2 linked regions of the Hymenobacter swuensis DY53 genome follow. The protein of the gene in region 1 interacts with the protein of each later gene in a pairwise test. Links are inferred from orthologs where the notes say so. Each region holds a gene or a part of one and is shown on either strand. Other genes may lie near its edges.

The links.
Region 2: the proteins of rlmB (region 1) and tsaE interact in binary tests that used the Escherichia coli proteins (3 or more experiments, as listed by UniProt). The link is inferred for Hymenobacter swuensis DY53 from one-to-one orthologs.

What each region holds. Positions count from the first base shown.
Region 1 is NZ_CP007145.1:3,854,458-3,857,682, forward strand. What follows is about bases 160-3,065. They hold rlmB (23S rRNA (guanosine(2251)-2'-O)-methyltransferase RlmB), read left to right. Parts: upstream 160-1,093; coding sequence 1,094-2,038; downstream 2,039-3,065. Other genes in these bases: HSW_RS23075 (GWxTD domain-containing protein), read left to right, coding at 160-1,055; HSW_RS24600 (hypothetical protein), read left to right, coding at 2,043-2,393; HSW_RS17885 (mannose-1-phosphate guanylyltransferase), read right to left, coding at 2,455-3,065. In the rest of the region: more of HSW_RS23075, read left to right, coding at 1-159; more of HSW_RS17885, read right to left, coding at 3,066-3,225. UniProt on the Escherichia coli protein: Specifically methylates the ribose of guanosine 2251 in 23S rRNA.
Region 2 is NZ_CP007145.1:2,189,709-2,192,851, forward strand. Bases 138-2,961 are described here. They hold tsaE (tRNA (adenosine(37)-N6)-threonylcarbamoyltransferase complex ATPase subunit type 1 TsaE), read left to right. Parts: upstream 138-1,241; coding sequence 1,242-1,682; downstream 1,683-2,961. Other genes in these bases: HSW_RS10625 (pyridoxal phosphate-dependent aminotransferase), read right to left, coding at 138-997; HSW_RS10635 (alanine dehydrogenase), read left to right, coding at 1,763-2,961. In the rest of the region: more of HSW_RS10625, read right to left, coding at 1-137; more of HSW_RS10635, read left to right, coding at 2,962-2,992. UniProt on the Escherichia coli protein: Required for the formation of a threonylcarbamoyl group on adenosine at position 37 (t(6)A37) in tRNAs that read codons beginning with adenine.

The sequences.
Region 1 (3,225 bases):
GGTTTCCTGACCGCAACCTGCTCCGCCGGGGCTTTCCGCTGCACGTGGTGGGCTGGGCCGGGTACGATGCCCGCCGGCCGCTGTGGCAGGATACCGTGCGCCAGCTCCGCCGTCGGCTGCAACCCGAGGGGCCCGGGGCCCGCGTTGATTTCTGCCTGCCCATCAGCCGCCTCCGGGCCGGGTTAGTGTTGAGCCTGGCCATAGGGCCAGCCGAGGAGGCCGTGAGCGGCGACGCGGCCTGGCTGCCCCTGACAGCTGAGCACCTGAGCCGCTCGTTCATTCTCACCGATTCCCTGAGTCAGCCGCTAATGCGCCGTTACGTACACGCCCGGGAAGTATTCGGCGTGAATGCCTACGGCCCTGATCAGCGACTGACAGCCTACCGCTACCCATTGAGCTCGGTGCCGGCCGCGCCGCCCATGGCTGCCGCCGGGGCCCTGGGCCCCCAGCCCCGCCGCCTCAGTGCCCAGGATTCCGCGCAGTTCCGGGCCGATGAACTGCTCCGGCTGCCGGCTGGGCTTTACTTGTTGCGGGTGGGTGGCAGCCCAGTGCGCGCGGGCTTGCTGGTGGAGGAAAACCGCTTTCCGGAGCTAATTACGGCCGATGAGCTGATTGCCCCGCTTACCTACCTGACCACGTCCCAGGAACGCAAACAGCTGTTCGACGCCCTTGAGCCTAAAAAGGCTGTGGACCAGTTCTGGCTGAAGGTAGCGGGCAATAACCAGCCCATTGCCCGCCAGCTTATCCGCACCTACTACGGGCGGGTGGCCGAGGCCAGCCAACTTTTTTCAGCCCATAAGGCCGGCTGGCTGACCGACCGAGGCCTGCTGTATCTGGTGCTGGGGCCACCGGAAAGCGTATATCGGGCCAATGAGGAGGAACGGTGGGTGTACCGCTCCTATACTGAGCGCAGCGGCACCTTCCTCTTCCGCCCCAAACCCAGTACCTTTACCCCCGACAACTATGAACTGGTGCGCCGCCCCGAGTACGAACAACTTTGGTATGCCGCCGTGGAGCAATGGAGAAAAGGACGAACCGCCCAGCCCGGCCGCTAACTGAGCGCCGCCAATTTTTTGATTCCGAAAACCGCCCCGTGCCCAACCGCCGTCCCGCTCCCCGCGACGGGGAAGGCCGCGCCGAAGGCGGACGTTTCGAGGGAAGCCGGGCCGAAGGAGGCCGCTTAGAAGGCAACCGGCCGGAAGGCAACCGCTTCGAGGGCAGCCGTTCGGAAGGAAACCGCCCGGAAGGGAACCGCACCGATAAAAGCCAGTACCACCGCCCGCCCCAGGACCGCAGCATCGACATGATTTTCGGGCTGCGCCCTATTCTGGAGGCCCTGAACGCGGGCCGTACACTGGACAAAATTTTCCTACTGCGCGGCACCAAAAACTCCATGACCCAGGACATTACCGCCCTGGCCAAAGCCGCCGACGTGCCCGTGTCGATGGTGCCCGTGGAGAAGCTCGACAACATCACCCGCAAAAACCACCAGGGGGCCGTGGCCTTCGTGTCGCCCATCGACTACATGCCGCTGGACAGCATTCTGGCCGGGCTGTACGAGGAAGGGAAAACCCCGCTCCTGCTGGTGCTGGACCGCGTGACGGACGTGCGCAACTTCGGCTCCATTGCCCGTAACGCAGAGTGCCTGGGCGTGCACGCCATTGTGGTGCCCAGCCGCGGGGCCGCCCAAATCAATGGTGACGCGCTGAAAACCTCCGCCGGAGCCCTTAACCTGATTCCGGTGTGCCGCGAGGCTAACCTGAAGGAAACTCTCACGTTCCTGCGCGAGTCGGGCGTGCAGATTGTGGCCTGTACCGAAAAATCGGACGCCAGCCTGGAAGCCGAAGCGGTAGACCTTACCGGTCCGCTGGCTATCCTTATGGGCTCCGAGGAAGACGGCATCAGCCCCGAGTACCTGCGCCTCGCCAACCACAAGCTCCGCATCCCGATGGCCGGCCAGATTAGCTCCCTCAACGTGAGCGTGGCCAGCGGCATTATGCTCTATGAAGTGCTGCGCCAGCGCCTCGTGAAAAAGTAGGGCTGTGGAGACGAAGGCACAAGACTGGAACGGAATTGTTGCCTACTATCAACGCCATGCTGCAAATGGCATGGGTGACGAAATGTTGCTTCTAGTGCAGCATATTATTTCTTCGGGCGCTTCCTACCGTTTATTCGCTTTTACCTCAATTGCTGTTTTGAAGGTTAGCATCTACGAAATGATGCACAACAACCACGAAACCTTACACATTCACTTTGACCGCGAGAAGATAGTCTTTCAGTTCAGGTATTACGCCACAGGGAATTCATATGATCAACCTGAATTTTGTCGTCAATACTCTGCCGACTTAGGGATGGAAAAATTTGATCAATTTATCCACTGGATACGATGGTAGACTCAGAAAAAAAGCGCCTGCATGCCAGCAGGCGCTTTTTTTTGGTCTGTCACAGTAAAGGCTAATTATACCCCACGCCTTTCTTCGATCTTACGTCGGCCACAAATTCTTTCACGCGCTGTTCTTCGGTGCGCTTGCAGATGAGCAGCACGTTGTCGTATTCGGCCACGATGTAACCCTCCAGGCCCTGTACTACCACGAGGCGCTCAGAGGGCGTTTTGATGACGCACTCCTTGGTATCATAGAGCAGGGCGTTGCCGTCCACCACGTTTTCGTCGGCGTCGTGCTGGCCCATGCGGTGTAGGGAGTCCCAAGTGCCCAGGTCGCTCCACCCGAAATCGGCAGGCAGCACGTATACATTATCGGCCTTTTCCATCACTCCGTAGTCGATGCTAATGTTGCGGCACTGGCTGTAGGCGCGGGTGATGAACGTGGTTTCCTGATCCGTGCCCAGCTGATCGGCTCCCTCATCGAATACCTCTGCAATGTCGCTCAGGTAATGGTGGAAGGCCTTGATGATGGCATCAGCGCGCCATACAAACAGGCCGGAATTCCAGAGGAAGTCGCCGCTGGAGAGGAACATGCGAGCTAGCTCCAGATTAGGCTTTTCGGTAAAGGTTTTGACTTTGCGCAGCCCAGTTGGGAACGTTCCATCTTCATGGCCCGGCATCGTCTGTACGTCTTGGGGCTTCACGGCATCATCCAGAAACTGAATGTAGCCGTAGCCAGTATCGGGGCGGGAGGGCTGAATACCGAGCGTGATGAGCACATCGTGGGTGCGGGCCCCGTCCAGGGCCGTGCGGATGGCGGCGCGGAAGTTCTCCTCGTGCAT
Region 2 (3,143 bases), 1.7 Mb from region 1 along the record:
TCGAATCTACGGGCAGACCGTCGGCTTTCATGGCTTGCAGGCCCTGGTGCAACGCGTCGAGGCTGTGCTGCACCTTTTCTTTGAACGCACCCAGAAAGTCATCTACGGCAGCGGTTTGGGGGAGGTAGGTAGCAGTGGCAACCTGCTCGGCCTTGGGAGCCCACGCGCCTACGTGGCCCAGGATTGCCTTCATCTTGTCAATTACCGGAGCCGGTCCGAAGGCGTAGCCTACGCGCACTCCCGTAGCAGCCAGACACTTGGAAATACCGTCGATATAAACGGTGTACTCGCGCAGTTCGGGGCGCAGGTTCACCGGGTCGTAGTGCTCGGTATTGCCGAAAGTCAGTAACCAGTAAATCTGGTCGTAGAGTATATATAAGGGCTTTTCGCCGGGGGCGCGCCGCTTGTTCTCTGCCAGTACTAGGTCGCAGATGGCTTCCAGATCCTCGCGGCTGAACACGGTGCCGGTAGGGTTGAGCGGGGAGCACAGGGCCAGCAGCGTGGCCCCGGCCAGGTGCGGTGCCAGCTCGGCAGCCGTGGGCATGAAGTTGTTTTCGGGGCGGGTGGGCACCATTACGGCCTCGGCCGAGGAGAGGTGGCAGTAGTGGTTGTTGTTCCAACTGGGTACCGGAAATACCACTTTGTCACCGGGGTCTACCAGGGCCAGATAGGTGGCGTAGATGAGCGGCCGAGAGCCGCCCGCCACCAGAAAATCGTTGGGTGAGTAGCTCAGGCCCAGGCGCGACTCCGTAAAAGCCGCCGCCGCTTCGCGCAGGGCAGCCATACCGTTGGCGGGCGGGTAGTTGGTGTGCCCGGCCTGGTAGGCATGGGTAATTTCAGCCTGCAGCTCCGTGGGAATGGGGAAAATAGACGGGTCGAAGTCGCCAATGGTGAGGTTACAGATCTGCTCCCCCTTGCGGATCATGTCGTTGACTTCGTTGCCGATTTTGATGATTTCGGAGCCAATCAGGCTGCCGGCCATTCGCGAAACTTGCATGGTTGGTGTTGGTTTGGGTCGGCCAAATATAGAGGACAGCAGTTGCCGGGCCCGGTCTGGCGGGTAAAAACCTGCGAAAAAACCGGCTGCAACCAGATGATGGTGGAGATGCCGGGCCGCCGGGCCGGCATCGGCAGGCTAGCCCAACCCACCAAGGACAATGCAGAATAGGTAGACGAAAGAAAGCCACTGATTTCGCGGCAGAATAACCAAATTTGCAGGCTCAAGTTATTCAGGCGTACATATGCGGCCTCTCCGGATGATGAATCAGACCATCGAAATTCCTTCCCTCGACGCGTTGCCGGCTGTGGCCGGGCAGGTGCGCGCCGCGGTACAGGGCCACCCCATCATTTGCTTTGAAGGCGAGATGGGGGCGGGCAAAACCACCTTTATTAAAGCCCTATGCCGTAGCCTGGGCGTGCAGGAAGAGGTCAGCAGCCCCACGTTTTCCCTGATCAACGAATACCGCACGGCCCAGAACGAACCCATCTACCACTTCGATTTCTACCGCCTTAACACCCCACAGGAGGCCGAAGACATCGGGGCGCTAGAGTACTTTGATTCTGGCTATCTTTGCCTGATTGAGTGGCCGAGCCGCATTGAGGCCCTACTGCCCCCTGACCGACTGCTCATTACCCTCTCCGTCACCGGACCATCTGCGAGGGAATTAAGAATTAAAAATTAAAAATGGTCAGCTCTGCTTGCTGCAAAATTGACTGTGTGCTCAATTTTTAATTCATAATTCATAATTTTTAATTCAAGAAAATGCCCGACGCAGTGCCCCCCGGATTTGAGTCGCTGGCTACCAGCCGCGCCTATTTCACCCAGGAATCTATGCTGGCCGTGGAAACCCGGAAGCGGAAGCTGTTCATTGGGCTACCCCGGGAAACCTCCCTGCAGGAAAACCGCATCTGCCTTACGCCCGAGGCGGTGAAGCACCTGGTGGAAGCAGGCCACGAAATTCTGCTGGAAAGCGGGGCCGGGGAACCCAGCAAGTACTCCGACCACGAGTACTCCGAGGCCGGGGCCACCGTGGCCTACTCCCAGAAAGAGGTATTTGAGGCGGACATCATCCTGAAAGTGGCCCCCGTCACGTACGATGAGATGGAGTACCTGCGGGCTGGCCAGACGTTGATTTCGGCCCTGCAGTTTGGTTCGCTCACGGCCGAGTACATCACGGCTCTGCTGCGCAAAAAGGTAAACGCCATCAGCTTCGAGTTAATCAAGGACCCCAGCGGTACCCGGCCGGTAGTGCGGGCCATGTCGGAAATTGCGGGCTCCACCGTGATGCTCATTGCCGCCGAGTACCTGGCACGTTCCAACGAAGGCAAAGGCATTATTCTGGGCGGCATTACGGGCGTGCCGCCTTCGCAGGTGGTAATTCTGGGGGCCGGCACGGTAGCTGAATACGCTGCCCGCGCTGCCTCCGGGCTGGGGGCCGAGGTGAAGGTATTCGATAACCACCTCTACAAGCTGCGCCGCCTCAAGCAGAACCTGGGCCAGCCCCAACTCTATACCAGCACCCTCGATACCTTCGCGTTGAACCAGCAAATTCGGCGCGCCGACGTAGTTATTGGGGCCCTGAACGCCGAAGAAGGCCGGATTCCGTTCATGGTGTCGGAAGATGCTATTTCCATGATGGCTCCTGGCTCGGTGGTCATTGATGTGAGCATTGACCAGGGCGGCTGCTTTGCCACCAGCGAAATGACCAGTCATAGCAAACCCGTCTTCCGCAAATACGACGTGATTCACTACTGTGTACCCAACATTGCCTCCCGGGTACCACGCACGGCCACCAACGCGCTAAGCAACATTTTCACGCCTATTCTGCAGGAAATCAGCCAGCACGGCGGTATCAACGAGGTGCTATTTACCAACGAGCATTTCCGCTCCGGCGTGTACGTGTACAAAGGCTCTCTTACCAACGCCAGCATTGCCCGCCGCTTCAACATGCGCTATAAGGAACTGGCCCTGATGATTGCTGTACGTAACTAAATCACGGATTTAGCCGGATGTTGAGGATTACACGGATTTTAGGATTGTGTTGGCAGGTCAGGTCTGTCAGGTTGAGCGGAGTACGTCTGCAGCTTCAGAAAACCTGTTGTTCCGGCAAAGCCAGAACGTCATGCTGAGCTTGCCGAAGCAT